Regions from separate parts of the Weeksella sp. HMSC059D05 genome, predicted to be linked through region 2. Evidence: riboswitches for the same ligand, from Rfam matches in the RefSeq annotation. Region 2 holds a riboswitch; each other region holds the start of a gene.
What was found. A riboswitch is a leader RNA that binds a small molecule or an ion and turns the genes downstream of it on or off. The one in region 2 is predicted to bind thiamine pyrophosphate.
Positions count from the first base shown of each region.

Region 1 (10,665 bases), on a different contig from region 2:
TTTATCAAGACCTAGCAGCTTACTTGTCAAACGAAGTGGTGTACAATAGTATAGAAACCAACCAAGAATTTTGCACACTATGGATGCAACTATATACCAAATATCAGAAATATATAGTCCCGACCCATCAAGATACATTAGAAAATAAAAAACTTCATCATCAAATCTGCAAACACATAGAAGGGGCTCTGATTGCACCATTGGCCGTACGGTTAGGGATGAGTGGAATGTTTCATAAGTATTTTATGGAAGCATCATTTAGTGCAGACGAATACCACAAAAATCCCCAACATTTCGAGAAAATACTCTCTGCATTGGCCCAATTAGGATGGTTCGATAAAAAAGGTAAAAATTTCCAGTTTACCCCAGTTGGCTTATTCTTTGCGCGTCGCGCAACAGCATACGGAGTAACAGTTTCTTATTTACCTCTTTTCGCACAGCTAAATGAGCTGCTTTTTGGGGTTGCAAAAAAAATAAGAGAAATAGAAGAGGGGCAAGATGAAAAGCATGTTCATAGAGAGATGAATGTGTGGGGAAGTGGAGGAGCACATGCCACGTATTTCAAAATTATAGATGAATTTATTATCGATATCTTCAACCGTCCACTGAATCTTCAACCCAAAGGAATTCTCGATATGGGAAGTGGAAACGGAGCTTTGCTACAACATTTATACGAAGTAATCGAACGAAAAACTTTGCGAGGAAAATATCTCGATGAGTATCCGCTTTTTTTGGTCGGAGCAGACTATAACGAAGCCGCCCTGCGAGTAACGCGAGCAAATCTCATCCAAAACGATATTTGGGCAAAAGTTATATGGGGCGATATATCCGATCCTAAAACCTTAGCGCACGACTTGCAACACGATTACGGCATACATTTGTCTGATTTGTTAAATATGAGAAGCTTTCTCGACCATAACAGAATTTGGACTGATGTAGACAAACCAAGCAACCGGATCAGTACATCTACAGGAGCTTTTGCGTATAGAGGTAAAAGAATATCCAACAATGCCATTGAAGATAACCTACAAGAACACCTTGAGAACTGGAAACCTTTTCTACAAAAATATGGATTATTACTAATAGAATTGCACGGTCTTTCACCAAAAATAGCAGCTGAAAATTTAGGCAAGACACCCGCCACTGCTTACGATGCAACGCATGGATTTTCTGATCAATATATTGTAGAATATGATATCTTTAAGAAAATTTGCGATCAAGTAGGATTAGAATCGGACCCTAAACTGATGAAGCTATTCCCGATAAAAGAGTTGGTAACCGTTAGTATACAGCATCTTACAGTTAAAGAAACAGAAGTTAGCCAAAGCTAGAAGAACTTTTGAGTTTCTTATAGAAAAAATGTTATCTTTGCCGCTCATAGAAAGGGGTGCTTGCAAAGGCTGAGATTATACCCATAGAACCTGAGCAGATAATGCTGCTAAGGGAAACGGTTTTCTTCACCTAGAACCAAAAATTCTCATGGTTCTTTGTGTCCCTTTCATAAATTATTATTTTTTATGAAAAGGTCAATTTTTCTTTTATCAATGATTAGTGCTCAGTGGCTTATGGCGCAAGAGCAAGACAGTATTCGAGCAGAGAACATCGAATTAGAAGGTTTAACGATTCTAGAACAACTACCAATTTCGGTAGAAAAGTACAACAAAAAAACACTGAACGAACGCAACTTAGGGCAAGATATTCCTACTTTGCTCAATCGTGGAACATCTATTCTCACCTCTTCTGATACTGGAAACGGAATGGGCTATTCTACCATTCGGATTCGTGGTCTAGGGGAGAGCTCAGTAAATGTTACTCTAAACGGCGTTCCGTTGAACAATGCAGAATCACAAGGTGTTTTCTGGGTAAACATGCCCGATTTAGCTTCCTCTACCAATGCAATTTATATCCAGCGCGGCGTGGGGTCTTCTACGAATGGGATGGCCGCTTTTGGAGCAAGCGTTAACATAGAAACGCAAGCACCATCTCGAGATCCATTTCTAGAGTTAGCAGGCTCTTATGGTAGCTTCAATTCGCAAAAATATACCGTACAAGGTGGAACAGGAAAAATCCTCAATGATAAATTTTCTGTCGATGTACGTGCTTCCCATCTCCGCTCTGACGGTTATATAGAACGGGCATCAAGTAAACTTTGGTCGTATGATTTTACCGCTGTATACGAGCTGAACAACCGCACCTCTTTCCGTTTCCAAAATATGTACGGTAACGAAAAAACATACCAAGCTTGGGGAGGAGTAACCCGTGCAATGATGAACGAAAATAGAAGATTCAACCCATCGGGGGCAATCTATAATGAAGATTGGTCTAAAGTTATTGGGTATTATGACAATCAAACCGATAACTACCAACAAAATCATTACTTCTTTACGTGGAATCAAAAAATGGGGGATGACTGGAAGTCGAAACTTACCCTACACTATACCAAAGGAAAAGGGTATTATGAAGATTATAAGCAAAACGAAAGATTGAGTAAGTACAAATTAGAAGAATTTACACAACTGAAAAGAACAGATCTTATTCGTCAGAAATGGTTAAACAACGATTTTTATGGTTTCAACTGGGAAATGGAAAATCAACGCTTAGGCGACTTCAAGTTTTTCTGGGGACTTTCTGCAAACCAATACAAAGGAGATCACTACGGATTTGTAAAATGGATGAAAGACTTCGATTGGCAATTACCAGATTATAAATTTTACAATAATTATGCAACCAAATCTCAACTTGCAGCCTATGCAAAAGTTTTATATGGGTTAGATAATTGGGAATTTTATGGTGATTTGCAATATCGTTTTATCGATTATGTTGGGAAATATCACGAAGGAGGAGAGAATGACAGTGATGATTTCCGACCGTTCGACGATCAATTTAATTTTATCAATCCAAAAGTTGGTATAAACTATAAGGTAAATAATCAACACAGTTTTTATACCTATTACGGAATATCAAACCGAGAGCCACTTCGTAACGATTACAAATATAATCAAGCCGAAAAACCAAAGTCAGAACATCTACAAGATTTCGAGTTAGGTTATAAGAAAGCAGGACGATTCTCGGTTAACCTCAACGGATATTATATGCTCTACAAAAATCAGTTGGTCTATACCGGAGCGGTGAATGATGTCGGATCACCTTTGAGAAAAAATATCGGAAAGAGTTATCGAGCAGGAGTCGAGTTAGACGCACAATACGCAATTGTTCCCCAAAGAGTTTCTGTATTCGGGAATGCAACTTGGAGTAAAAACATCAACAAAGACTACAAAACAACCGAATATGATGCACAAGGAAATGAGTTTGTAGTTGCTTACGGTGATACCCAAACCATTCTTTCGCCAAGTTGGGTTGCTGGAGCAGGTTTTGATGTAATGCCAATCAAGAATTTCAGAATCAACTGGTATACGAAATATGTAGGAGAACAATATTTATCGAATACAGAGCCAGTAGATGGACAATTAGCAAGCTATCTATTAACAGATCTTACGTTGAGCTATGGCCTGAAAATGAAAGGAAAACAAGCAGTAGATTTTACATTTTTGATTAACAACTTATTCGATAAAGAATACGAATCGTATGGGTTTTATTACGGGGAAGCTTATTACTTTCCTCAAGCCGGAATCAATGTGATGGGTGGGATGAAAGTCCGATTCTAGTACTAAGTTTTTATAAAAAATTCTCCTCATATAAAAAAGCTGCTTCGTTTCTGAAGCAGCTTTTTTTATGTTGTTTGTTTTTCGTTTTAAGTATTAAAGAACTCGTTTGCCGTATAGATATCTTTTGCCCCAATAACTATCTGTAATTGGCGTGATGATAACTCCTTTAGAGGTTGAAGAATGGATAAATTGTAGAACGCCATTTTCATCTCTTCCGTGAACAATTCCTACATGGGTTACACGACCTCTCCCTTTCGTTGCAAAGAATACCAAATCGCCTTCTTTTAAGTTTTCTGTAGCGATACGTTCTCCTTGTTTGGCTTGGTCAGCCGATACGCGTGGTAAGTCTTTGTTTAAGATAGAGAAAACATTACGTACAAAAGCCGAACAGTCGATTCCACGACGAGTGGTCCCGCCATAGCGGTAAGGGGTACCTAAGTAAGTTTCTGCTTCTTGCAAAAGTAAGTCAGAAAAAACATGGTTTGTCTCTTCTATAACGGTATTGAGAATAGCCAAACTCTGCACTTCTGGTTTAATTTCGATTGGAGAGACGTTTATGGCACGTTTATTGATTAGTTTGTTGTGAGGAGTAAAGAATTTCGCTTGTGGAGCAAAACTTCTGTTTGCTAACAATGGATTATTATTGGTAGCAACCGAAGATGTTGTACATGAGGTAAACAATAGCGTTGCAAGTATACTAAAAACTCCAAATACTTTAAAATTCATATCAAATCGTATTCAAAACTGTTAAAGCGAAACAAAAATAGTTTTCCAGTTGCTAATCGTATCTATTTTTCTGTGTGTTTGACATTACTTTAACTACTTTAACTTTTTTTAACAAAAAACTTTAACATTTTTTATCTACGAAGAATTTGTAGATATCAAAACTCTTGCTATATTTGCATCCGCTTTTGGTGAGAGGATTGTCTGCTTAAATAGGAGAATTCTCGTAAAAAGGATAATAACATGTAATTTTTATGTTTTAATTTGCTTAGATTAATAAAATGTTTTTATCTTTGCCGAACCAAAAAAGTAAGATAATTTATATTAAGATTATTATTAGCTATGGCAAATCATAAATCAGCATTAAAGAGAGTAAGACAAAACGCCGTAAAACGCGATAGAAATAGATATTATCACAAATCAACACGTACTGCAATAAAAAAATTACGTGGAGAGGAGGATAAAGCAGTAGCAGAAGCAGCATTCCCAAAAGTTACTTCTATGATTGATAAATTGGCAAAACGCAACATCATTCATAAGAACAAAGCTGCCAACCTGAAAAGCAAATTGGCAAAACATATCAACGGATTAGGATAATATCCTGAGTCGTCTAGTGCTCCCTTCGTCTATCGGTTAGGACATCAGATTTTCATTCTGAAAAGAGGGGTTCGATTCCCCTAGGGAGTACAAATTTTCGCAGCAAAAAATACCTGTTGCGATTTTTTTTCCTTAATATTTTAAGGAAACATTATAAAAATTGTTTTTTGTGTTTTGTTTGTATGAATAAAGCAAAGGCTTTATTCTAAGAGAATGAAAATGTCGCTGTATGATTCTAAATGAATTGTACATCGGCGTTATTCTCAAAACAAGTCAAAAAAAATAAAAAACTATAGCAATTGATGCTCCCTTCGTCTATCGGTTAGGACATCAGATTTTCATTCTGAAAAGAGGGGTTCGATTCCCCTAGGGAGTACTAATATTGTAAAAAAAAAGCAGCTACTTACATACAAGTGCTGCTTTTTTATTCTTATTTATCGAATCGATTCGGATATTTTTCTTTTACCTTCTCAATTTTTTCTTCTACTTGTGCTTCCATTTCTTGCTGGTAGCGAGTTAATTTTTCTGTAATTTCATCATTAGAACTTCCCAGAATACGTGCAGAAAGAATTGCCGCGTTTTTGGCTGCGTTTAGTGCAACCGTTGCTACCGGAATTCCGTTTGGCATTTGCAAAATAGAAAGAATAGAATCCCATCCGTCGATAGAATTAGATGATTTTATTGGCACGCCTACTACAGGAAGCGTCGTCAAGGAGGCGATCATACCAGGTAGATGCGCTGCGCCACCAGCACCGGCAATAATAACTTGTATTCCTCTGCTTTTGGCATTCTGTGCATACTCCACCATTCTAATCGGTGTTCTATGTGCAGAAACTATTGTCAATTCGTACGGGATAGAGAGTGATGCTAAGAAATTTGCTGCTTCTTGCATAATTGGTAAGTCACTATCGCTCCCCATGATTATTCCGACCATAATTTTATTTTTTTGCAACCACTTGTATGGTTTGGTTAATGTGTTGGATATTGTTTTTTAATTCGTCTAAATCATTATTTAGGAATGTTAAATGACCCATTTTTCGTCCAGGTCGTGTTTCTGTCTTGGCATACCAATGCAAATATGTTCCTGGTATTGTCAATACTTTTTCTATGTTCTTTATTTCGGCAGAGCCAACTTCGCCATCTGCTCCAATCAAATTTACCATGGCAGAAGTTGATAAGAGTTTTGTAGAGCCTAAAGGTAATTTTGCTAAGGTTCGAAGCATTTGATCGAATTGAGAACTTTCGGCTGCCTCTATGGTAGAGTGCCCCGAGTTGTGGACACGGCAGGCCGTTTCGTTTACCCAAATAGAACCGTCTTTGTTCAGGAACATTTCTACTGCAAAAACTCCTGGTGATTGCAAAGCTTTTACGACTTCTATGGCTAGATGTTCAGCTTTTTCAGAGGTGGATTTCGGTAGGGTAGACGGCATCAAGAGGTAGTCTAATAAATTGTACTCTTCATTGAAAACCAATTCTACTGTTGGGTAGGTAACTACATTGCCAAGATGGTCTGCAACGGCTACAACGGCTATTTCTTTTTCTAGATTGGCTGCTTTTTCGATGATAGAAGGTGCTTGTAGTAGTTTTTGAAAATCATTTTCATTGCATAAAAACTGAACTCCTTTCCCATCATAGCCTCCTTTTCGTGTTTTCTGGAAACTAGGAAACTGTATTTCTTTCTCGGGGATTTCTTCCCAATTGTTGATTGTGATATAGGGTGCTGTCGGAATTTTATGTGTTGTATAAAAATTTTTCTGTACGCCTTTGTCTTGTATGATGGCTAATGCTTCAGGATCGGGAACAATGTGTTTGCCCATTTTCTTCAGTTCGCGCAATGCATCTGTATTTACATGTTCTATCTCTATCCCGATGGCGTCTACTGTTTTGCCAAAATCTAGTACTGTTTGGTAGTCTGCAAAATCTCCTATTGTAAAAGAATGTGCGTGTTTTGCACAAGGTGCGTCGGGCGACGGATCAAGGATGTGAATCTCGAAAGGGTATTGTAGTGCGTTTTGCAAAAACATATAACCTAATTGTCCGCCGCCTAGTATGCCAATTTTTGTCATAAAGTGATAATTGTTCTTTGTTTTCTTTATTTTTGTTTCGATGAAAAATAATTCACCTTTTGGTTTTGCAAAGGTAAGTAAAGTTTTAGTTTACTTGTTCTTTTTGGCTTATCTTACAGGTAGAGCTTTTGCCGATTATTGGTTGTTCGATATTGTTGCGCAGTATTCTGTGTATACGCTTGCGTTTACGCTGGTTTGTACGGCCCTCTATATTTATGCAGTACGTAAAAATCAAAGGAAATCTATTCTTTTTCCGGTACTATTTATTTTGTGTTTTTGGCAATTATTTATGTTGATACGTCCTTTCTATTTTGGTGAAAATGCCAAAACAGAGTCTCCGAACTACAAGGTGGCAAGCGTCAATATTTATTCTCAGAACAGCGATGTATATACGCTGATGCAATTTATAAACAAAGAAAAAGCCGATCTTGTTTTGCTGCAAGAAGTTACCACAAAATGGCAAAATAACTTGGATAATCTGCGTACTTTATACCCGTATTATCACGAAGAAGTGCGGGATAATAATTTTGGTATCGCTTTGTATAGTCGCTACCCAATAGATTCTCTGGTAGTGAAAAATTATATAGATGATAGGCATCCATCTTTATGGGCAACCATTTCGGTAGGCGAAAAAAAAATACAAGTTTTGGGGACGCATCCAGTGCCGCCATTGCCTAACCAGGCGCGGTTCGAGAAAAGGAATCTTCAACTAGAGTTGATGAAAAAAGATATAGAAGAGTCTGACCATGAGAATATATTGTTGGTGGGTGATCTTAATTGTACGCTCTTCTCGCCGAACATCAATAAAATAAAAAATGATAAACTAAAAGATGCTCGTTTGGGCTTTGGTTTTCAGAATTCATGGAATGCTTTTGTCCCAATTTTCAGAACCAATATCGATCATATTTGGGTCTCGAAGAATATAAAAGTAACCAATTTTTACCGCGGTGACTTTATAGAATCTGACCATTTCCCGATCATTGCTGAACTGAAAATAGAATAAATTCTAGAACCGATTGGCAAGAAATTGGCTGCTTTTTCTTAGGTGAACATGTCGATTGGTAGCTAAATTTTATTCATTTAGCTTTTTGATATTGAGTGTAAATCCTCTGTGTCGGTTTACACCTCCTATATAAGAGGTAAGGATAGAGGCTCCCTGAAGATTACCACTACTATCTTTTGTTCTGAACATTTTCACCCTAACAGACGAACCAGAATCTAGTCGGACAATGGCCGTAGGAATGGTATAATTGTCTTCTAAGGGATTTGTTACTCTGAAAAAAGTTTTTCTACCGCCTGATACCGTAGTCCAAGTAGATTCCCCATTTCTTTTTATGTCGATACTAAAAGTTATATACCCGTATTTTTGAGTATCAGCTGGATTAAATAAAAGTCGAGCAGCTACAGAACTTGAAATCAAATAAACTCCATCTTCTGGGATGATTGCATTATTCGATGAGGTTGTAACTTTTAGCGTGTTTTTCTTTAGATCATCAGAATTTATTGGTAGAATATAAGGTGTACCGCTATTAAACGGACCTGGTTCTACAACATAATTTTTATCAGAAACTATAAAAGTAGCTACTTTAGTAAAGTCTGCCATACCTACCAAACCGTTTTCATCTATATAGATCGGTATAGCTTTAGGGTCGGGTATAGAATCTAGTACTCTTATTCTTACTCCGCCATTTACATCTAGACTTTCGCTTGGCAGCGTGGTGCCTATGCCAAGTTGGCCATCTGCAGTGATGACTACGTCGTTTTTTTGTTGGTCTGCAGTTGGTGAGTCTGTAGGTGGGTTGTCTTTTTTACCGTCTACATGAAACAGTTGTTGCGGGTTATCGGTGTTGATCCCGACTTGTGCATATAGGCTACTTGCCACAAGAAGCACTATAAGAAGGATGATGTTTTTTCTATGCATTTTTTTATAAAAGTTTAAGTTGTATTCTATAATCCATTTATTAAAATTTTTTATTCTGTATGGATTACTTTGCTGTAAAATGTCTTGTTGTTATTAATATAGTAATCTCTACCCAGCCATCGAATAAAGAAGCTTCTACAGTATCTCATCTCTCTATAGCTTATAAATATCGAGTGTAAACGCTGGAAAACTATATAATCGACTTGAGTTATGATTGATATTACTAGGTATAGTGCTTTTAGAGGTGGCTGTATTGGTGCAGTACAGCGATACTCTCACCAATGTGCCTGGCTCTAGGTCTACGATCGTGGCAGGGAATATAGCAGTATAAAACAAATAGGTGAGATTTTTTCTCGGGTAAGCGGCTCTCCCTCCAGATATCGATGTCCAACTGGTTTCCCCCTCTTTTTTCACCTCAATATCATAGGTGATGTGTGCATATTCTTGGCCGTCATTTCCATTAAAAATCAATACGGGTAATATAGAGCCTCCTATAAAGTAGGTTCCTTTTGCCGGGATTTTGGCTTCACCTTGTGTAGTAATTTCTACATGTAGGGTATTGGCATCAACAGTATAAGGTTCATTATACATTTTAAATATGTAAGGATTATTTTCTTTATAAAGAAATTCATCTACAAAATATGGTTTAAGATCTTCAGCAAAATTACCCGGTGAATAATATGAAAAAAACTGATGGATTTCTGCCTTGCCCAGCAAGCCATTTTCGTCTACATACAGGGGCGATACCGTTTCGCTGTCTAGCGTATTGGTGTTGCGTATTCTTGCTTTTCCGTTTACATCTAGGCTTTCGGTGGGTTCTGTGGTGCCTACACCTACACGACCGTCTTCTGTGATGACTACGTCGTTTTTTTGTTGGTCTACCGTTGGCGAGCCGGTAGTGGGGTTGTCTCTTTGGCCGTCTACATGAAATCTTTGCTGCGGGTTTTCGGTGTTGATCCCGACTTGGGCATAGAGGCTGCTTGCTACCAATAGAATTATAAGGAGAGTAAAGGTTTTAGTATGCATTTTTTTATTGAGTTTTAGGTGTTTTTTTATTTATAAAATTTTGAACTGGCATCCATCTTATAGTTTGATGATGCTGAGGGTGTACGAGGGCACATCACCCGAACCGTCGACAAAAAAGGTGCTAAAAGAACTAGTTCCAAAATTTACACGACCAAATGATGTTGGGATTTTACTGTTAAACATGGATATGGTGAAGGTGGTCCCTGCATGTAGATAGGCTATTTTGGTAGGAAAGGTGTAGGAATAAGACGCACCAGAATTCAGACTCTCTCTCGTGAAAGCTCTTCTCCCACCTATCGTGTAATAACCTTCATCATCTTGATGACCAGAACCAGACCCCGTATAACCAGAAACATTTATGAAAAAATCTATGTATCCAAGTCCATTGCCATCATTATTTAGGCTGCCCATAAAGGTTATAGAGCCAGAATACATATAATACCCATCTTCGTGTATTTGTATAGACGCAGGTTTTTTCACACCTTCTGGTGTTGTGCTTTCTGGTACATAGGTAACACCAAGTGTGTTGACCTTGACATCGTCTAGAGTTACCGGAAGATAATAATGGTTATTATGCTTATAGTCTTCAAAATTCCCTGGATTGTATTTTTTGTTGGATCCAAGGTAAGCTGCCTTAATGTTTCTAGAGCTTCTGCCCACCAGACCA
Region 1 covers NZ_KV798535.1:33,745-44,409, forward strand. The annotation lists gene HMPREF2660_RS04875 (class I SAM-dependent methyltransferase) at 1-1,331, shown strand, start outside; TPP riboswitch at 1,374-1,463, shown strand; gene HMPREF2660_RS04880 (TonB-dependent receptor) at 1,518-3,665, shown strand; gene HMPREF2660_RS04885 (C40 family peptidase) at 3,759-4,391, opposite strand; gene rpsT (30S ribosomal protein S20) at 4,731-4,985, shown strand; tRNA gene HMPREF2660_RS04895 (tRNA-Glu) at 5,004-5,075, shown strand; tRNA gene HMPREF2660_RS04900 (tRNA-Glu) at 5,290-5,361, shown strand; gene purE (5-(carboxyamino)imidazole ribonucleotide mutase) at 5,416-5,919, opposite strand; gene HMPREF2660_RS04910 (5-(carboxyamino)imidazole ribonucleotide synthase) at 5,924-7,051, opposite strand; gene HMPREF2660_RS04915 (endonuclease/exonuclease/phosphatase family protein) at 7,092-8,054, shown strand; gene HMPREF2660_RS04920 (hypothetical protein) at 8,124-8,972, opposite strand; gene HMPREF2660_RS04925 (hypothetical protein) at 9,126-9,998, opposite strand; gene HMPREF2660_RS04930 (hypothetical protein) at 10,056-10,665, opposite strand, start outside.
Region 1: another riboswitch for thiamine pyrophosphate. It lies ahead of HMPREF2660_RS04880 (TonB-dependent receptor); the one in region 2 lies ahead of thiM (hydroxyethylthiazole kinase).

Region 2 (10,665 bases):
ACCAAGAAACTACTCTTTCAAATTGAATAAGGCACAAAAACGTTTGGCTAAAAAATCAGTGTTGTCACAAAAATTAGCTGATAATGAAATCAAAGTAATTGAAGACTTCAGTTTCGAAGCTCCAAGAACAAAAGAATTCATCAACGTATTGAAAGGTTTAGGGTTAGAAGGTAAAAGAAGTTTATTTGTTTTAGGAGAACCAAATAAAAATGTTTACCTATCATCTCGAAACCTACAGAAAACGAAAGTTGTTAACAATTCAGAGCTGAATATTTACGATATGATTAATGCATCACAAATCGTATTCTTTGAAGGTTCATTGGCAACTATTCAAGATAACTTAAGAAAATAAAACGAAAATGGGAATATTAATTAAACCAGTCATTTCAGAAAAAGCGACTAATACAACTGAGTTGTTAGGGCAATATTCGTTTTATGTAGTTACACATGCGAATAAATTACAAATCAAAGCCGCTGTAGAAGCAGCTTATGGTGTAGACGTAGTAAAAGTAAATACCATGGTATCTGCTCCCAAAGTGAAAACACGTTATACCAAAACAGGTTTTCAGGTTGGTAAAACAAATAAATTAAAGAAAGCGACCGTTCAGTTAGCTGAAGGTCAAGAAATAGAGTTGTTCGGATAATTTAAGATTTAAAAAATGTCAGTAAGAAAATTAAAACCTATCACCCCAGGACAACGTTTTAGAATCGTTAATGATTTTTCGGTTTTAACACCAGGTGCTAAACCAGAGAAAACATTAATCGAAGGTAAATCTAAATCGGGTGGACGTAACCATTCTGGTAAAATGACCATGCGAAACATTGGTGGTGGTCACAAACAAAGATATCGTATAATCGACTTCAAACGCAATAAAGACGGAGAAGCAACTGTAGAGTCTATCCAGTATGACCCCAACAGAACAGCTTTCATCGCTTTATTAGTATACGCCGATGGTGAGAAGCGATATGTGATTGCACAAAATGGACTAAAAGCTGGGCAAACTATCCATTCAGGAGATTCAGTAGAGCCAGAAGTGGGGAACACAATGAAGCTAAAGAACATTCCTTTAGGAACCGTAATATCATGTATAGAATTACGTCCAGGACAAGGAGCAGTTATGGCAAGAAGTGCAGGGACTTATGCGCAATTAGTTGCGCGTGATGGTAAATATGCCATCGTTAAGTTACCAAGTGGAGAGATTCGTATGATTTTGGTAGAATGTCGTGCAACGATCGGAGTTGTATCAAACTCAGATCACCAGTTAGAAGTATCAGGTAAAGCGGGGCGTTCGCGTTGGAAAGGACGTCGTTCTAGAACGAGAGCAATGGTAATGAACCCTGTGGATCACCCAATGGGAGGTGGTGAAGGTAGAGCTACCGGAGGTATTCCACGTTCAAGAAACGGTATTCCTGCAAAAGGATACAAGACTCGTGATAAGAAGAAGTCGTCTAACAAGTATATTATTGAAAGAAGAAAAAAATAATTTATGGCACGTTCATTAAAAAAAGGACCATTCATCCACTATAAATTAGAAAGAAAAGTATTGGCCAACGTAGAGTCAGGAAGTAAAAATGTGATCAAAACTTGGTCAAGAGCTTCGATGATTTCTCCAGATTTTGTGGGTCAAACATTTGCAGTACACAATGGAAAACAATTTATTCCTGTTTATGTAACAGAGAATATGGTTGGTCATAAATTAGGTGAGTTCGCTCCAACACGTACTTTTAGAGGTCATGCCGGAGCTAAAAACAAAGGAAAAAAATAGTAGAAGGCCATGGGATCTAGAAAAAGATTAAGTAATCAAACAATCAAAGAAGCGAACAAAAAAATCGCTTTTGCGAAATTAAATAATGTACCAACTTCTCCAAGAAAAATGCGATTAGTTGCAGATATTATTAGAGGAGAAGAAATTCAGAAAGCTTTAGGTATCCTTAAATACTCTAAACAGCATGCATCTATTTCATTAGAGAAATTATTGTTGAGTGCAATTGCCAACTGGCAAGTGAAAAACGAAGGGTCAGACGTTGAAGATGCTGGTTTGTATGTGAAAACGATTACAGTAGACAGCGCTCGTCAATTAAAACGAATTCGTACTGCACCACAAGGTAGAGCACATAGAATAAGAAAACGTTCTAACCACGTTACTATTGTATTAGGAACTAAAGAAGATAAACAAAAAGTAGAAGATCAATAAATATGGGACAAAAAACTAATCCAATCGGAAATCGTTTAGGAATCATCAGAGGATGGGATTCTAACTGGTACGGTGGAAATGATTATGGTGATAGAATTGCAGAAGATGCAAAAGTACGTAAGTACTTACGTGCTCGTTTATCAAAAGCCGGAGTTTCTCGTATCTATATCGATCGTACTTTTAAGTTGGTTACAGTGACGGTAACAACAGCTCGTCCAGGTATCATTATTGGTAAAGGAGGACAAGAGGTTGATAAATTAAAAGAAGAGTTGAAGAAAATCACCGGTAAAGAGGTGCAAATCAATATCTTCGAAATCAAAAGACCAGAACTGGATGCAATCTTAGTAGGTGACAGCATAGCAAGACAAATCGAAAATCGTATTTCTTACCGTCGAGCAATCAAGATGGCAATGACATCAGCAATGCGCATGAACGCAGAAGGAATCAAAATTCAGATTTCTGGGCGTTTAAACGGAGCTGAGATGGCACGTTCTGAAACGTATAAAGAAGGACGTATTCCATTATCAACTTTCCGTGCTGATATCGATTATCATATTTCAGAAGCACATACAACATACGGTCGTTTAGGGATCAAGGTGTGGATTATGAAAGGTGAAGTATACGGTAAACGTGAGCTTTCTCCACTTGTAGGACTACAAAAGAAACAAAACAAACGTTCTGGCGGAGCACACAGAGGTGAACGTTCTAATAGAGGAAAACGTTAATTAGTTGAACAACTAAAAAATTAGTAGATTATGTTATCACCGAGAAGAGTAAAATATAGAAAAACCCAAAAAGGTAAGATGAAAGGTAACTCGCAAAGAGGAGCTGAGTTGGCTTACGGAACTTTTGGGATCAAAACTTTAGACGAAGCATTCATTACTGCTCGTCAGATAGAAGCGGCTCGTATTGCTGCTACACGTTACATGAAACGTGAAGGACAATTATGGATCAAAATTTTCCCAGATAAACCAATAACCAAGAAACCTGCAGAGGTACGTATGGGTAAAGGAAAAGGTGCACCTGAATATTGGGTAGCTCCTGTAAAACCAGGACGTATCATGTTCGAGGTAGGAGGTGTTCCATTGGATGTAGCAAAAGAAGCTTTACGCTTAGCTGCACAAAAATTACCTGTGAAAACGAAGTTTATTGTAGCAAGAGATTACTCAATCTAATAATTTTTAAAATTGAACAGAATGAAAACAGAAGAGATTAGAAATCTTAGTATTGAGGATTTAAATGCTAAAATTGCCGAAGAGCAAAAAGCACTAGAACAATTGGAAATGACCCACGCAATTTCACCAATTGCTAACCCAATTGAAATTAGAAATGCACGTAAACTCGTTGCACGTCTAAAAACAATTTTGACTGAAAAACAAAAACAACAGTAATCACAAAATTTGTATCTGATGGAAAGAAAATTAAGAAAAGAAAGAATTGGTTTAGTAACATCAAACAAAATGGATAAAACTGTTGTGGTGTCTGAAACCAAGAAACAAAAACACCCTTTCTACGGAAAGTTCGTTTTGAAAACCAAAAAATATACAGCGCACGACGAAACAAACGACTGTAACGAAGGTGACACTGTGCGCATCATGGAGACTCGTCCATTGTCTAAAAACAAACGATGGAGAGTAGTAGAAATAATCGAAAGAGCTAAATAAGAAAATAAGTTATGTTACAACAAGAATCAAGATTAAAAGTTGCAGATAACACAGGAGCTCGTGAGGCGTTAGTCATTCGCGTATTAGGCGGAACCAAAAGACGCTATGCATCAGTTGGTGACAAAATCGTTGTAGCGATTAAAGAAGCCACCCCAAACGGAAACGTTAAGAAAGGTGCTGTATCTAAAGCTGTTGTAGTTAGAACGAAGAAAGAAGTTCGTAGAAAAGACGGTTCATACATCCGTTTCGATGATAACGCTTGTGTATTGCTTAACACACAAGGTGAAATGCGCGGAACCCGTGTATTTGGTCCTGTAGCACGTGAATTACGTGATAAAGAATATATGAAAATTGTATCATTAGCCCCTGAGGTATTATAAATAATCATTCAACATGGCAAAGTTAAAAATTAAAAAAGGAGACAACGTCGTTGTTTTATCAGGTTCTCATAAAGGGAAAACTGGTACAGTAGTGCGTGTATTCCCAGGCAAAGCAAAAGCAATTGTTGAAGGGGTGAACATCGCAAAAAAACGTGTAAAGCCAAGCGCACAAAATCCGCAAGGCGGAATAATCGAGAAAGAAGCTCCTTTATATATCTGTAAATTGGCTTTAGTTGATCCTGAAACTGGTAAAGCTACAAAAGTAGGTTACAAAGTAGAGGACGGAAAGAAAACAAGAATTTCTAAAAAAACAGGTAAAGCTATTTAATGATGAGTAAAACTTACAAACCGCGTCCGCAGGTTAAATATAAAGAAGAAATTGTAGGAGCTCTTAAAGAAGAGTTCGGATACAAATCGATCATGGAAGTTCCGAAATTAGAGAAAATTGTATTATCACAAGGTTTAGGTGCTGCAACTGCAGATAAAAAAATTGTTGATTATGCAATCGAAGAATTAGAACTTATCACAGGTCAAAAAGCTGTAGGAACCATCTCGAAAAAAGATGAGGCCGCATTCAAATTACGTAAAGGAATGCCAATCGGAGCAAAAGTAACTTTACGTGGTGAGAAAATGTACGAATTCTTAGATCGTTTGGTAACAGCTGCTTTACCACGAGTACGTGATTTCCAAGGAATCAGCTCGAATGGTTTCGACGGTAGAGGAAACTATAACTTAGGGATAAAAGAACAAATCATTTTCCCTGAGATCAATATCGATAAAGTGAAAAAAATCCAAGGGATGGACATCACTTTTGTGACCTCTGCAAAAACTGATAAGGAAGCAAAAGCTTTATTAACTAAGTTTGGTTTACCATTTACGAAAGAAAAATAAGTTATGGCAAAAGAATCAATGAAAGCGCGTGAGCGCAAAAGAGCAAAATTAGTTGCTAAATATGCAGCAAAACGTGAAGCTTTATTAGCTGCTGGTGACTATGAAGGATTACAAAGAATTCCTAAAAACGCTTCGCCTGTACGTTTACACAACCGTTGTAAAATAACAGGTCGCCCTAAAGGATATATGAGAACATTTGGTATTTCTCGTGTTACATTCCGTGAAATGGCAAACGAAGGGTTAATCCCAGGAGTGAAAAAAGCATCTTGGTAATCTAATTACAAAGAGCAAGTTATAAAGAAAACCTTATGCTATGCGTAAGGTTTTTTTGTTTTGGTGAGGTTTATATATCTTTGATCAACTCCCTAAAATCTGCTATGTAATTTGGGTGAAGACAAAAGGCTGAATTGTTGTAAATCTTATAATTTAAACCTGCAACTTTTGCTGAATTAATTCCGGTGAGTGAATCTTCAATAACTAAAACTTCTTCCATTTGTTTTTCGGATAATGATAAAGCTTTTAAATAAGGTTCTGCATTTGGTTTGCCTTTCGAAACATCATCTGCTGAAATAGTGTGATCAAAATAAGAGTGAAGTTTTAATTGCTCAAAAGCATACTTGACTTGTCTTTTAGAGGAATTAGAAACAAGAATAATTTGAATTTGATTGGCTTTTAAATGTTCCAATACTTCAACAACATGTTCATTTAATCGTAATAACTGATGAAAGTTATCGATGTAAAATTTTTCTGTCCATTCGATTATTTCCGCGGACAAAGCGTTGGTGAAGCGTTGCTGATTTTCTAACATCAATTGGATTGCTTCATTTGTCGTGAAATTCATCCCATCATTTTCTACCAAACATTTCGTATCCAAATGATATAGTTTAACAACTTCATCAAACATCTGCTCCCACAATTGTAGACTATCTACGATTACTCCATCAAAATCAAAAAAGATGGCATTTATTTTCTTTCCCATGTGATGTTTTTATAAGATGCATCCCAAAACCGATATTCTAATTCGCTTGCTTTGACAAAAGCTTCTAACATTTGCTCTTTTATTTTTTCAGTTGCTCCATCTGCAATCTTATCAACATAAGTTTTTGCTTTTCTTACTCCTTCACCAAATTCATTTCCACTATAGGTGTCTATCCATTTTTGATATGGATTATTTTCTTTTGCTTGATTTTTGATGATTTCATCACCAACTTCTTTGTAAATCCAAAAGCAAGGCAAAACAGCTGCTAATGCAATTTCGATAGGTTCGAATGCAACAGTACTTTTTAAGAAATGTGAATAATGGTGACAAACAGGTTGTGTTTCGATGATGATGTTTGGCGATAATCCAAAATCCTCAAAATAGGATTCGTGCAAAGCACGTTCAACAATTAATGCGTTTTTTCCGAATTCGAAAAAGTCGATGGCTTGTTGATTGTCTTCAGATTTTGATCCAATGGCAGCTAATACTCGTCCAAAATGTTCCAAATATTTTGCATCTTGTAACATGTAAAACTGAAATTTCTCTATTGGTAATGAGCCATTTTGCAATTCGATTATAAAAGGCATATTTAGAATATCATTGTAAATAGGTTCGATGGTTTCCCATGCTTTAGTTGTGAATGTCATACGTTTTTAATTTTTGTGGATTAAATAAATGATTAAGAGGTCCATTTCCTTTCCCAATTGCTAGGTCTTTACTTCCTAATATTGCTTGTTCAACATATTCTTGTGCTAGTTGTACACTTTGTGTGAGTGAATATCCCAAAGCTAAATTACACGCAATTGCAGAAGATAGTGTGCAACCTGAACCATGCGTATTTTTTGTCTTTATTTTTTGAGAGGTATAACTTTGTACAGGTTGTTCTTTTTGAAATAAATAACTGATAATTTTTTCTTGCTGAAGATGTCCACCTTTTATTAAAAGATTCTGACAACCTAAATTTAAAATCGTTTCTCCATAAGCAAGCATCAATTCAGCAGAATCAATTTTATGATTTACCAAAATACTTGCTTCATCAAGATTTGGTGTAATAAGCGTAGCCAAAGGGAAAAGTTTTTCTATGCAAGCTTCAAGAGTTTCTTCTTTGATTAATCGATGTCCACTGGTCGCAACCATGACAGGGTCATAAACAATCGGTCTATTGTAATTTTTTAATTCCTCTGAAATGATATGAACCAATTCAACACTATGAACCATTCCAATTTTTATTGCATCAGGATAAATATCCTCTAATATGGATAGAATTTGTTCACGAATTGCTTGTGCAGGAATTTCGTAAATATTTTGTACGCCTTTTGTATTTTGAACAGGCAATGCCGTCAATACATTTGTAGCATAACATCCATGAGCAGAAATTGTTTTGGTATCAGCTTGTATGCCAGCGCCACCGCTTCCATCATATCCGGCAATTGTTAAGACGCTATAGGGTTTTTGCATGGTATTCATTATTGTTAATAATTTGTTTTAAAATTTGGGTCGATTTTTTTGGATTTTTACTTCCGCAAATGGCAGAAACAATTGCAACACTATCTGCGCCTGCTTGTATGATTTTAGCAATATTACTTTCATTAATCCCGCCAATTGCAATCAAAGGTTTTGATGTTTTAGTTTTTAAAAATTTTAATCCATCAAAACCCCATTCAGTAATCGTATTGGTTTTTGTTGGAGTCGAAAATATAGGACTTACCCCTAAATGATGTACATATTTCATTTCATCATCATCCAATTGTTTGATATTTTCTAAAGACCAACCAATGTGTTTTAGAGCTTGTGTATTTTTCTTAATTTTAGAAGGTGATATATCAGCCTGCCCGACATGTATTCCCCAAGAGTCAACAGCGGTAGCAACCTCTAACGAATCGTTAATAATCAACGGGATATTGTAGTGGTCCGTAATATTTTTTAATAATGTAGCTTTTGAAATGTACTCGCCGACACTGCAATTCTTTTCCCGGAGCTGAATGATGTCAACCCCACCAATAATTGCTTGCTCTGCAACATCTAACCAGTGAAGATACTTACAATCTTTTTCAGAAATAACTAAATACAAAGGATAAGGAAAAGTTGGATTAATCTTCATGAACCGATATTTTTAAGTTTGCTCGAATTTCTTTTGCAGATATATGGTATAACGTGTCATACAAATTCATTTGTAAGGTTCCAGGACCATAACTTTTTTTCTGTGCCAATTCACCTGCTAAACTAAATACAGCCATACCGCTAACCGTTTCGAGGAAAGGATTTTTATTAAGACCAATAAAAGCACCGATACTAGCTGTTGCCGAACAACCTAAACCAGTAACTTTCGTCATTAATTCATGACCATTTTTAATTTCAATAATCAGATTGTTGGATACAATAAAATCTGAAGCACCTGAAATGCACACAACAGACCCAAACTTTTGATTTAAATTGTGTGCTGCTTTTATCGCTTGATTACTTTGATGCGTACTGTCGACTCCTTTTCCCTGGACAGTTTCGAAGCTATCTAAAGCTAAAATTTCCGAAGCATTTCCTCTTACCACGGTAGGATGATAGCGTAACAGTTCTTTTATAAGTTCGTTTCTGAAGGTTGAGATTCCAGCTCCAACAGGATCCAATATCCAAGGCTTATTCAGTTGATTTGCTTTTTCTGCTGCAATTAGCATACTTTCTGCCCAATAATCATCAAGAGTTCCGATATTGATGACTAATGCATTTGAGATTTCGACAACATTTTCCACTTCTTTATGTGCATGCACCATAACAGGCGATGCGCCAATTGCCAAAAGAACATTTGCAGTATTGTTCATCACCACAAAATTGGTGATGTTGTGAACAAGCGGATTTTTTATCCGGACAGCATGTAAATTTTCAATGATTAGATTTTCCATTAATTGATAATTTTTTAGATAAAACAATTAATGGCTAAAGAGGATTTTCTTCGAAAATAAAGCGTTGCAAATATTAAATAATTGCATAGACATTGCTTTTCCCTACGTCGGTGTTAATCGTATCAGGTTCAAAGGGACTCTCTCAATTCTTTTCAGAATACCCCTAAAGCCAAACCAAATTTATATAAATTGTTTCGACATTCAACTTTTTTTAAGAATAAAAAGAAGATTACATCAAGAATTAATGTTGAGATTGATTATAATGTGTAAGAAAATATAAGATTTGTTTTTATGCTTCATTTTAATCCCTAATAATTAATACGATTAATAATAAATTATTTGATGCACATTTTGTAGAATAAAAAAAAATAAATATCTTTGCAACCCAAATGCATAGAGCATTAAATAGTAAAGTTTAATCCTAAAAGTAGAGTTAGAAGGGCTAACTCTATACTATAGAATTATTTATGTACACAGATCCAATTTCAGATTTTCTTACCCGAGTAAGAAATGCAATGATGGCAGGGCACAAAGTTGTGGAGATTCCTGCGTCGAACTTGAAAAAAGAAATCACAAGAATTCTTTTTGAGCAAGGTTACATCTTGAATTATAAATTCGAGACTAATGAGAAGGGTCATCACTCAATCAAAATTGCATTGAAGTATGACAAATTAACTAAGCAACCAGCAATTAAAAAGCTTCAAAGAGCTTCGTCTCCTGGTTTGCGTCAGTATGCAGGAGCGAAGGAATTGCCTCGCGTTTTAAACGGTTTAGGTGTTGCCATTATATCAACCTCTCGTGGTGTGATGACAGACAAACAGGCACGTAGAGAAAACGTAGGTGGTGAAGTATTATGTTTTGTTTATTAATCTATTAACGCAGAAGAAATTATGTCTAGAATAGGAAACGCACAAATTACATTACCTTCATCAGCTAACGTAGAGTTTAAAGATAATGTTGTAACAGTGAAAAACGGTAACGTATCTTTGACTCAAGAGTTGAAAGAAGGATTTGATGTGAAAATAGAAGACGGAGTGTTGACGGTAGTTCGTCCGTCAGATTCGAAAGAAGATCGTTCGTTACACGGATTGTATCGAGCTCTTATTAACAATATGGTAGTAGGAGTAACGGAAGGTTTCAAAACTAGTTTAGAATTGGTTGGGGTTGGGTATAGAGCATCTAACCAAGGACAAAAATTAGATATGTCATTAGGATTTTCTCATAACATCATTATGGAGATGCCGGAAGAAGTGAAGGTAGAGACTGTAACTGAAAAAGGGAAAAACCCAATTGTAATTTTAAGCTCACACGACAAGCAATTATTAGGGATGATAGTAGCGAAAATCCGCTCTTTCCGTAAACCAGAGCCTTATAAAGGAAAAGGTATCAAATTTGTTGGTGAAATAGTAAGAAGAAAAGCAGGTAAATCTGCGTAAAAACTTGTAAAAAATGGCATTATCTAAAGTAGAAAAAAGACAAAAAATAAAAAGACGCGTACGTCGCAATATTTTTGGTACAGCTGAAAAACCACGTTTATCAGTTTACCGATCAAACAAAGAAATCTACGCACAAATTATTGATGATAACACAGGAACTACCTTGGTATCAGCATCATCACGTGAGAAAGGAATTGCGGCAGGAAATAAAACAGAAGTTTCTGCA
Region 2 covers NZ_KV798550.1:116,275-126,939, forward strand. The annotation lists gene rplD (50S ribosomal protein L4) at 1-352, shown strand, start outside; gene rplW (50S ribosomal protein L23) at 360-644, shown strand; gene rplB (50S ribosomal protein L2) at 660-1,484, shown strand; gene rpsS (30S ribosomal protein S19) at 1,488-1,766, shown strand; gene rplV (50S ribosomal protein L22) at 1,776-2,195, shown strand; gene rpsC (30S ribosomal protein S3) at 2,198-2,920, shown strand; gene rplP (50S ribosomal protein L16) at 2,951-3,370, shown strand; gene rpmC (50S ribosomal protein L29) at 3,392-3,586, shown strand; gene rpsQ (30S ribosomal protein S17) at 3,602-3,859, shown strand; gene rplN (50S ribosomal protein L14) at 3,871-4,239, shown strand; gene rplX (50S ribosomal protein L24) at 4,253-4,567, shown strand; gene rplE (50S ribosomal protein L5) at 4,567-5,130, shown strand; gene rpsN (30S ribosomal protein S14) at 5,134-5,403, shown strand; gene HMPREF2660_RS10165 (HAD family hydrolase) at 5,474-6,109, opposite strand; gene tenA (thiaminase II) at 6,094-6,756, opposite strand; gene thiD (bifunctional hydroxymethylpyrimidine kinase/phosphomethylpyrimidine kinase) at 6,740-7,576, opposite strand; gene thiE (thiamine phosphate synthase) at 7,551-8,210, opposite strand; gene thiM (hydroxyethylthiazole kinase) at 8,200-9,003, opposite strand; TPP riboswitch at 9,086-9,178, opposite strand; gene rpsH (30S ribosomal protein S8) at 9,471-9,872, shown strand; gene rplF (50S ribosomal protein L6) at 9,894-10,439, shown strand; gene rplR (50S ribosomal protein L18) at 10,453-10,665, shown strand, end outside.

Region 3 (10,665 bases), on a different contig from region 2:
TGAACTGGTCGAAGCAGAAGTTATGATCAATCGAGCACTCTCTATCCCAGGCGTAGATTATGCCACGCTTTTCTATCAAAAAGGTCGAATAATGGAGGATCGATTCAGGTTTCGTAAAGGTTATTTCTATTTTCGATCTGCTAAGATGAGAGCAAATGATGCAGATTTTATACGCATGATGGATTTAGAAATGGATCGTATTCGTCATAAGATGAGTAGCTTAGGGAAGATTATATCTTTGATTAGTGTATTTTTCAAACTTAAAGACTAATAAAAAAAATTTTTTCTTTATTAAATTGTTATAAATTAAAAAAATAGTCTATATTTGCATTTAGATAATTTATTCATAGTAGTATTTATGTTAATTCAATCAAACTTCAGATTGGTTAACTAAATATTTAAGAGTTTTTTATAGTAGTTTAGGTTGGTTAAATGATCCCTAATTTTTTGGGGATCATTTTTTTTTTTTTAAATATTTTATCCTAACTATTTGTTCATATTCTAAGGCACTTTGGCTAATTTTTTTTCTCCACTACCTCTTACCAAAACTTTCTAAATAGAAGATAAAAAGATTTTATTCTACAAAAAACTACATGTAGAAATAAAGAAAAAAGCCTATATTGCGGAATATATTTTATAAAAGAAAAAAATCATAAAATAATGAAAGAAGTAGTAATTGTCTCTGCAATAAGAACACCGATGGGGTCTTTTTTGGGAAGTTTATCAACAATTCCTGCAACAAAATTAGGAAGTATCGCAATAAAAGGGGCCTTAGACAAAATCAACTTATCAGCAGAACATGTAGATGAAGTTTATATGGGGAATGTTCTTCAGGCTGGTGAAGGACAGGCACCCGCAAAACAAGCAATGATAGACGCTGGAATTCCCAATACAGTACCTGCAACCACAGTTAATAAGGTTTGTGCTTCAGGAATGAAGGCAGTTATGTTAGCTGCACAAGCGATTCGTTTGGGTGATGCCGATGTCGTTGTTGCCGGCGGGATGGAAAACATGTCGATGACACCATTCTATTCTGCTACAGCACGGTTAGGAAACAAGTACGGAAATACTTCGCTAAATGATGGGATAGTACAAGACGGTTTACAAGATGCTTACTCAAAAGAAATGATGGGAGTTTTTGGAGATGCTACAGCCGCAAAATACCAAATTACAAGAGAGCAACAAGATGCTTTTGCTATAGAATCTTATAAAAAATCTGCCGCTGCTTGGGAAGCAGGAAAATTTGATAATGAAATTGTTCCTGTAGAAATTCCACAACGCCGTGGAGATGCTATCCTTTTCAAGGAAGATGAAGAGTATAAAAATGTACGCTATGAAAAAATTCCAGAACTGCGTGCTGTCTTCTCCAAAGACGGAACCGTAACAGCTGCAAATGCGTCGACCATCAACGACGGTGCCTCGGCTTTGGTACTGATGTCTGCCGAAAAAGCACAAGAATTAGGATTGAAACCTTTAGCAAAAATTACAGCCTATGCAGACGCAGCCCACGAACCAGAATGGTTTACAACAGCACCCGCCAAAGCTGTAGAAAAATTATTGAAAAAAGCAGCCATCAATGTAGACGATGTAGATTATTGGGAGTTTAATGAAGCTTTTTCTGTAGTAGGATTAGTCAACACACAATTGCTAAACATTGACGCATCGAAAGTAAATGTTAACGGAGGTGCAGTTTCTTTAGGTCATCCATTAGGAAATTCTGGGTCGAGAATTTTGGTAACTTTACTGAATGTATTAGAACAAAATAATGCGAAGATAGGAGTTGCAGCAATCTGTAATGGAGGCGGAGGAGCTTCGGCAATGTTAATCGAAAAATTATAAAACATAGATAAAAAGGTATTTCTCCTGTATAGCGAAATACCTTTTTGTTTAAAAGAATTTCTATCCTACTTTCAAGATAAACTCGTTATCTTTGTCGGATAGAATGCTAATAAGTCATTATGGAATACTTAGAATTTGAACAGCCCATAAAAGATTTGATGGAGCAATTAAAAAGTTGTCAAATCGTTGGAGAAGAAAGTGGCGTAAATATTAAACAAGCATGTGTAGAGATAGAGATTGCGATAGAAAATAAAAAGAAAGAAATTTACGGGAATCTCACTCCTTGGCAACGTGTACAACTCTCAAGGCATCCTTCTCGACCATATACATTAGATTATCTCTATGCCATAACCAATAACAATTTTGTAGAAATTCACGGTGACCGAAACTTTGCTGATGATAAAGCAATGGTCGGCGGACTAGGGAAAATTGGTGATCAGACGTATATGTTTATCGGGCAACAAAAAGGTAAAAATACCAAAGAAAGACAATACCGAAGATTCGGAATGGCTAATCCAGAAGGATATCGAAAAGCATTGCGCTTGATGAAATTAGCAGAAAAATTCAACATTCCGGTAGTGACTTTCATTGATACTCCAGGTGCATATCCTGGCTTAGAAGCCGAAGAAAGAGGACAAGGAGAAGCAATTGCTAAAAATATCTACGAAATGCTAAAACTAACGGTACCTATTATAACAATAGTTATTGGTGAGGGTGCAAGTGGTGGAGCCTTAGGAATAGGTGTAGGAAACAAAGTATTCATGCTAGAAAACACATGGTATTCTGTGATTTCACCAGAAAACTGTTCGACTATTTTGTGGCGCTCTTGGGATTATAAAGAACAAGCAGCTTCTCAGATGAAATTAACAGGGCCAGATATGCTAGAATTAGGTTTGATTGAAGATATCATCAAAGAGCCATTAGGAGGTGCACATTATGATCCGAAAGCAACCTACGATAGTGTACGTGATAAAATCGTAGAAACATACAATGAACTGAAAAAGCTTTCAGCCGAGAAACTTACCAAACAACGTCAAGATCGTTTTATCGCCTTTGGTGAATTCAAAGGGTAGGTTATTAACATACTATTAAAATCTTAGTCTTAATAAATTGCGAGATAATTAACTTTAGTTATCTCGTTTTTTTGTCTAATTTTGGAAAATTATGGAACAACTAAAACAGTCATACTCTAAAACCAATCAAACAAATTCAGTTATCAATCTAGAGAAAGGGAAATTACCTCCTCAAGCAATAGAACTCGAGCAAGCTGTTCTCGGAGCAATGATGATTGATAAGAAAGGTTTAGATGATGTTATCGATATTTTATCTCCAGAAGTTTTCTATCGTCCAGAACATCAAGCAATATATGCTGCAATACAAAAACTCTTTAATGATTCTCAACCAATAGATTTATTAACCGTTTCTAATGAATTGAAAATCAGTGGGAAATTAGATTTGATAGGAGGAGATTATTTCTTAATCCAATTAACCCAAAAGGTGTCTTCTTCTGCGCATATCGAATACTATGCAAGAGCTATACAAGAAAATTATATCAAAAGAAAACTGATAGAAATTTCATCAGAAGTCATCAGAAAATCCTATGATGATACATCAGATGTTTTCGATTTACTTGATTTTACAGAGAGCAAACTTTTCGAAATTACAGAGGGTGGAATCAAAAGAAGCTATAGTGAAGCCGGAGATTTGGTCAAAGAAGCACTCGAGAAAATAAAAGACATGTCTACAAAAGAAGGAATGAGTGGTCTTCCTTCTGGTTTCACAGAAATCGATAAAATTACTTCCGGTTGGCAACAATCCGATCTCATTATTCTAGCTGCTCGACCAGGAATGGGAAAAACGGCTTTTATCCTATCTATGGCTAAGAATATGACCATCGACCACAAAATACCTGTGGCTATTTTTTCGCTCGAGATGTCATCAGTACAACTCATAACCCGCATGATTTCTGGTGAAACAGGTATTTCTGGCGAAAAACTGAGAAAAGCCACGTTAGCCGATTATGAATGGAAACAATTGTACACCAAAGTAAAAGGACTGGAAGAAGCTCCTTTGTATATCGATGACACCCCAGCTTTATCGATTTTCGATTTGCGTGCCAAAGCTCGTCGTTTGGTTTCTCAACATGGAGTACGAATGATCCTTATCGATTATTTGCAACTGATGACGGCCGGAGGAAAAGCAAACGGTAACCGCGAACAAGAAATCTCGATGATATCTCGATCGCTAAAAGCCATTGCCAAAGAACTGAATATACCCGTTATTGCCCTGTCTCAGTTATCACGTTCAGTAGAAACAAGAGGCGGAAGTAAGCGCCCTCTTTTATCCGACCTCCGGGAGTCAGGAGCAATTGAACAAGATGCCGATATTGTTTCGTTTATTTATCGTCCAGAATATTATAAATTAGAAGTTTGGGATGACGAAATAGAAACGCCTTGTGCAGGACAAGCAGAGTTTATCATTGCAAAACACCGTAATGGAGCATTAGAAAATATACGATTACGATTTATCGGTGAACAAGCAAAATTTACAGATCTTGATAATAGTAGTTTCGAAGACGAATACACCATCCCTAGTTCGATGAATAAAAACAAACAGTTCGGTAGCGATAGCGATTTTACCTTTGATAGCTCTATCAATTTACCTACCGGTAACCCACTAGATTCCTTTAGCGGCTTGGATTCTTACAAACCTTATAGTAGAGAAAATGAAGATGATGACCTAGGTTTTTAGCAAGAATATCAGCCAAATTCATTACACAGCTACTGTATCGAATTTTACCAAAATGTTCAGAATCCTAATAAATGGAGCACAACGCAGAGGTACAGAAATTGAATGTTGGATAACCATAATTTACATAAATCAATGGAGAACGAACGTAATGCAAAAACTAAGCAAATTTTTTATTTTCTAAAATTGGCATGTTGAGTAGCCGTGAAAAAATCTCGAAATATTTGGTGCAATAACTCATCGTTTTTTGATGCCTTCATACCCAAAATCAAATAAACATCCAACATCAAATGGGTTAAATGATGAAGCGCATTGGTGCAAAATCGATGCACTTCTTCTATAAATTCAACCAAAATAGTGTTCTTATCCATCAAAATACGTTCGCTCTGTTGTGCATAATTCAACAGCTTTTCTGAAGTCTGATCTACAAAATCTTTCAGTAACTGAATTTCTTGATCGGATTTGTAATTTGTTGCTTCTTCGGCAAAATGTGTAGCCATGCCTAAATAATTGACCATTAAAGTAGCATCTGCAAACAAACGAAACGGCAGGTGGCTAATCAAATCTTGGGTATAAAACTCATCATACACAAACGAATCTTCTCGGGATATGGCAGCATTTTTCACTTCAAATGCATAGGTATGCGTGGCGCGCATTCCCATAAAAGGCCAAGACGGATGAAGGCTTACTCTTTCTTTTGGGACGATAAATGAGCGAACAATCGGCTGTTGATTATCACCAAGGCAAGGTTGTCCGTTTTCGGTAATTTGTGCATTCAGGGTAAAATGAGAAAGATAACTAGCACCCGTAGCATGCATCCATCGACCGTTTAGGATAAATCCAGAAGACGTTTTTTCGGCCGTTCCGCCAACCATACCACTGCCACCTACAAAAATATCAGGAGAAGAGAAGAGCTCCTTGGCTTTGGTGGGTAAAAGATTTCGGGCAAAATAATGAGCACCAGAACACAAGGTAACCGTCCAACCGAAACTTCCGTCTATAAAGGCTAGAGATTGTAATAGTTGCAAACCATCAACAAAAGAAAGTTCTCGTCCGCCATATATTTTTGGTACCCAAATTTGTAAGTATTTTTGTTGATGAATTTCGGATAAAACCTTATCGGATAAAGCTTCGGCAAGAAGTAATTCTTCACGCATTTCCTTCCTAGACAGCATGGGGCGAGTTTTTGAGAAGTTTTAACCATTTGAAATAAGCAGAGGTAGCTACCAAAAATAAAAAAGCACTCAATACGGCATAGAGGTATAAATCTTTATGAATCATCAGCGGTATTGAGATAAAATTGCTAATGTTGAGCAATATCCAATTTTCTATTTTTCGTTTGGCCATTAGCCACATACCGGCCCAAGCGAATGCACTCACCAGAGAATCCCACAAAGGCACATCAGAATTGGTAAAGTACGTCAGGGCGAAATAGAAAATCAGAAAGCTGATTACGACAATACAGACTACTTTTATCCAATCCTTTTTGGTTGAAGAGGAAATAGGTGTTTCTTGTTTTTGTTTGCCAAATGTCCAGAACAGCCAACCGTAAATACTCATGACCAAATAATAAATATTGAGGGTAAATTCGGCATAAAGTTTTGCAGAAAACATGACCCAAAGCGTCAGTGAAATTCCGCCAATTCCGAACAGATAGTTAATCGGTTTATTGAGCCTTGCCAAGAGAACTTGTGCAACAGAGAAGGCTACACCGAGCCATTCCATCCAGGTGATTTTTGATAAGATTTCCTGCATAATATTGTTTTTATTCTAGACAGGAGATGATAAGTTTTCAATCCCTACGCCAGCATTATCCGGATCAGGTATTGCACTCGGTGCATGGGTATCATCTCAGCCAATTTTTGGCACCCCATTGAACAGGCAAAAGTCGGATAAAATTTAGTAATAAAAAAATTGAGTTCTCAATGAATAAAATCTACATCGTATCCTAAATAAAAAATCTATATCTTTGTAGGCGAAATGAAAAGCATGCACAACATATTACGCGTACCATTTTTTAGTGAGTATCTTCTACCGATCTCTATGTTCGGTAGGCCTGTGTATGTTTTAGAATAAACAAATAAAGACAATCTCATAGACAACCCGAACAGCAATGTTTGGGTTTTTTGTTGGTATGAAATAAGAAAAAAATCAACATGATAGAAGAATTAAAAGAAAATGTAGAAATTATTCTACCCGAAAACGGATTAGAACAGAAGCTGAAACAAGCCAAAGAAGAAAACCGAAAATTAATTATTAAACTGGGATTCGATCCTACCGCTCCTGATTTGCATTTGGGCCATGCGGTGGTATTAAAGAAGTTGAAACAATTCCAAGATTTAGGACATCAAGTGGTGATTTTGGTCGGGAGTTTCACCGCGCGTATTGGCGATCCGACGGGTAAAAATAAAGCAAGAAAACCACTAAGTGCAGAAGAAGTGCAGCATAATGCACAAACCTATATCAATCAATTATCTAAAATTATCGATGTAGAAAAAACAAAAATTGTGTACAATTCTACTTGGTTAGATGGTTTGAGTTTTTCGGCTATAATAGAATTACTATCTCGAGTAACGGTTGCGCAATTGATGCACAGAAACGATTTTAATAAACGTTTTACAGAAAATACGCCGATTGCCATGCACGAGCTGGTGTACCCGATTTTGCAAGGGTATGATTCTACCCAAATAAAAGCAGACATCGAGATGGGAGGAACGGACCAATTGTTCAATTGTACCATGGGACGTCAGTTGCAAGAGTCATACGAAGTCTCGCCACAGATTGTAATGTGTATGCCATTATTGCGTGGGTTAGATGGAAAAGAAAAAATGAGTAAATCGATGAATAACATAATCGGACTTACAGACGAACCGAACGAAATGTTTGGTAAGACCATGTCTATACCAGATGATTTGCTAGAAGAATACATCAACTTGGCGACAGATTTTTCTATAGAAGAAAAAGAACAATTGAAAAACAGAATTGCTTCGGGAGATAACCCAATGAAAATAAAAAAAATAGTGGCTAAAAATATAATTACTCAATACCACAATGCCGAGGCAGCAGAAGGCGCAGAGGTTTTTTTCAGTACACAATTTCAGAACAAAAATTTTGATGAAAAAGTTTTCGAACCGGTAAAGATCAACACTTTACAAAATATAGAAAACAACCGAATGAGTTTATTAGACTTGTGTCATCAACTGAAAAAAGATAGTTCTCGTTCGGCAGTCCGTCGTTTGATCGAAGGTGGTGGAATCCAAATAGATAATGAAAAAAGAACAGATGCCAATGAGTCGATTGTTTTGAAAAACGGCATGAAAATAAAAATAGGAAAAAGAACTTTTTACGAATTGATCAATTAATTAGGAAAACATATTCGGTACGAATAAACTAATTTATCCGTATTTTTATATAAGTTTGGATAACTTTTTGAGACTATTGAATTCTATTTTTCATAACACAAAATTATAGCATGGATATACAAGTTAGACGCTTAACGATAGAAGATTATGAAGATCTTTTGCAATCGGAACAAGAAGCCTATAAGAACATAGACGAAGAAGATTGGCAACGAGAAGATATACACGAGTTGTTACGTATCTTCCCAGAAGGCCAGTTTTGTGTAGAAGTTGATGGGAAAGTAGTGGCTTCTGCATTGGCGATCATTGTAAACTCGAAAAAAGTAAATCTCAATACCTCTAATTATGAAGAAATCACCTCGAATGGGAAGTTTACAAAGCACGATCCAGATGGTGATGTAATGTATGGAATAGAAATTTTCGTACATCCTCAGTACCGTCAATTACGGTTAGGTAGAAGATTGTACGACGTACGAAAAGAGTTGTGCGAGGAAATGAATTTGAAATCAATAGTTGCAGGAGGTAGAATCCCGAATTATCACAAATATGCAGCTGAACTGACACCGAGAGAGTATGTGGATAAAGTAAAAAGAAAAGAAATAATCGATTCTACTTTGACATTTCAGTTGGCAAACGATTTTCATGTAAAAAAGATCCTAAAAAACTATCTTAAAGATGATACCGAATCGATGGAGTATGCTACGCTTCTCGAATGGAACAATATATACTATGAACCCGATCTGATGTCCAGTTCTCCTACCAAGAGAATTACACGTATAGGATTGGTACAGTGGCAAATGCGTGCTTTTAGAGATTTGCAAGATTTCTACGAACAGGTAGAATTTTTTGTGCAGACCGTAAGCGATTATGGAGCCGATTTTCTTTTGTTTCCAGAGTTTTTCAACACTCCGCTAATGAGTCCATACAATCACCTGAAAGAAGTAGAAGCCATGAACCGATTGGCCGAATTAACAGACGAGATTGTAAAGAAAATTCAAGAATTTGCTATCTCATACAATGTAAATATTATTGCAGGATCCATGCCGACAATCGAAAACGAGTTGTTGTTCAACACTTCGTTTCTATGTCATCGAAACGGACAGCTCGATTCGTACAGCAAAATGCATATTACCCCAAACGAATTTCGATATTATGGAATGGTCGGAGGAAATGAATTAAAAGTTTTTGATACCGATTGTGGAAAAATAGGCTTATTGATTTGTTATGATGTCGAATTCCCAGAAACAGCAAGAATATTAGCCGATCAAGGAATGCAAATTTTGTTTGTACCCTTTATGACCGATACCCAAAATGGTTATACACGAGTAAGAAGTTGTGCCCAAGCCCGTGCGATCGAAAACGAATGTTATGTGGCGATTGCCGGTTCGGTAGGGAATCTTCCGCGTGTGAATAATATGGATATTCAGTTTTCTCAATCGGCTGTTTTCACACCTTCTGATTTTGCTTTTCCTACCAACGGGGTGAAATCAGAAGCCACACCCAATACAGAAATGGTGCTGATTACCGATGTGGATTTGTATGCACTCAAAGATTTACATGAATATGGGACCGTGAAAACCCTGAAAGATCGCCGACACGATATGTATCGTGTAGTGCAGTCTAATGTTTCTACAGTAGGAAAGCCAAAAAATTCTTAAAAATTTATCCCCCTTCGACTCCGCTCAGGGTTGTGACCTTCAACTCCGTTCAGGGTTGTGACCTTTGGCTGGGCTCAGGGTTATAACAGTTTCCTTATATCGTTATTTCAAAGGAAGTAGAAGCGATCAAATTTACCTAATCCATTGCCCAAAAAGGTGATTTTATTGTTGCGCTAAGCGATGCTGTTGCCAATGCGATAGAAATTATACAGCACCATTTGGATCAAGAAAATTTAGATTAATGGGTTTTGTACGAGAACACATAAATAATTTACTTTTCTTAATTTTGCTCTGTGGATATTCATGATAAGTTAAGACAGATTGTGCGTACGATACCCGATAATTTATGTGGTGTGTATTATTTGCATAATCAAAATGATGATATAATTTACAATGGTAAAAGTGTAAATATTAAGAAAAGACTCCTACAACATTTTAGGTCAAAAGTTACGAAAGAAGTTAAACTCCAGATGTTTACTTATCGTGTAACTTATGAAAATGTTGGAAATGAATTGATTGCGTTGCTGAGGGAGTCTGAATTGATCAAAGAATTTTTACCTATTTTTAATCGTGTACAGCGAAAAGTTAAGTTTTCGTATTCCATTTATAAAGAAAAGAATTTACAAGGTTATGATTCTCTCCTTGTTAGAAAGTTATCGAATACAGGTAAAGAAGTAATTGTATTTTCGACTTTGCAAGAAGCTAAAAATTATCTCTTTACTTTTACCGAAAAATATAATTTATGTCAGAAAATAAATGGTTTGTATTCTTCAAAATCTAGTTGTTTTCAGTATAGTTTAAAGGAGTGTAAAGGTGCTTGTATTTCCTTAGAAGATGTAAAAACTTATAATTTAAGAGTAGAACAATATTTACGTACGATAAATTTACCTAAAAAAGATATTTTAATTGAATTGAAAGGAAGGACATCGTAAGAAAAAGGACTTGTTTTCATTAAAAATGGTATCTACCAAGGATTTGGCTATTGTCCTATCGGGCTTTCTATTCCCGAAGAAATGCATTCTTATATTGATCCAAAACAAGATAATAAAGATGTTAGAAAA
Region 3 covers NZ_KV798530.1:3,037-13,701, reverse strand. The annotation lists gene HMPREF2660_RS04540 (tetratricopeptide repeat protein) at 1-271, shown strand, start outside; gene HMPREF2660_RS04535 (acetyl-CoA C-acyltransferase) at 661-1,839, shown strand; gene HMPREF2660_RS04530 (acetyl-CoA carboxylase carboxyltransferase subunit alpha) at 1,959-2,912, shown strand; gene dnaB (replicative DNA helicase) at 3,004-4,590, shown strand; gene HMPREF2660_RS04520 (acyl-CoA dehydrogenase family protein) at 4,761-5,762, opposite strand; gene pnuC (nicotinamide riboside transporter PnuC) at 5,752-6,345, opposite strand; TPP riboswitch at 6,367-6,470, opposite strand; gene tyrS (tyrosine--tRNA ligase) at 6,744-7,949, shown strand; gene HMPREF2660_RS04505 (bifunctional GNAT family N-acetyltransferase/carbon-nitrogen hydrolase family protein) at 8,060-9,604, shown strand; gene HMPREF2660_RS04500 (GIY-YIG nuclease family protein) at 9,898-10,536, shown strand.
Region 3: another riboswitch for thiamine pyrophosphate. It lies ahead of pnuC (nicotinamide riboside transporter PnuC); the one in region 2 lies ahead of thiM (hydroxyethylthiazole kinase).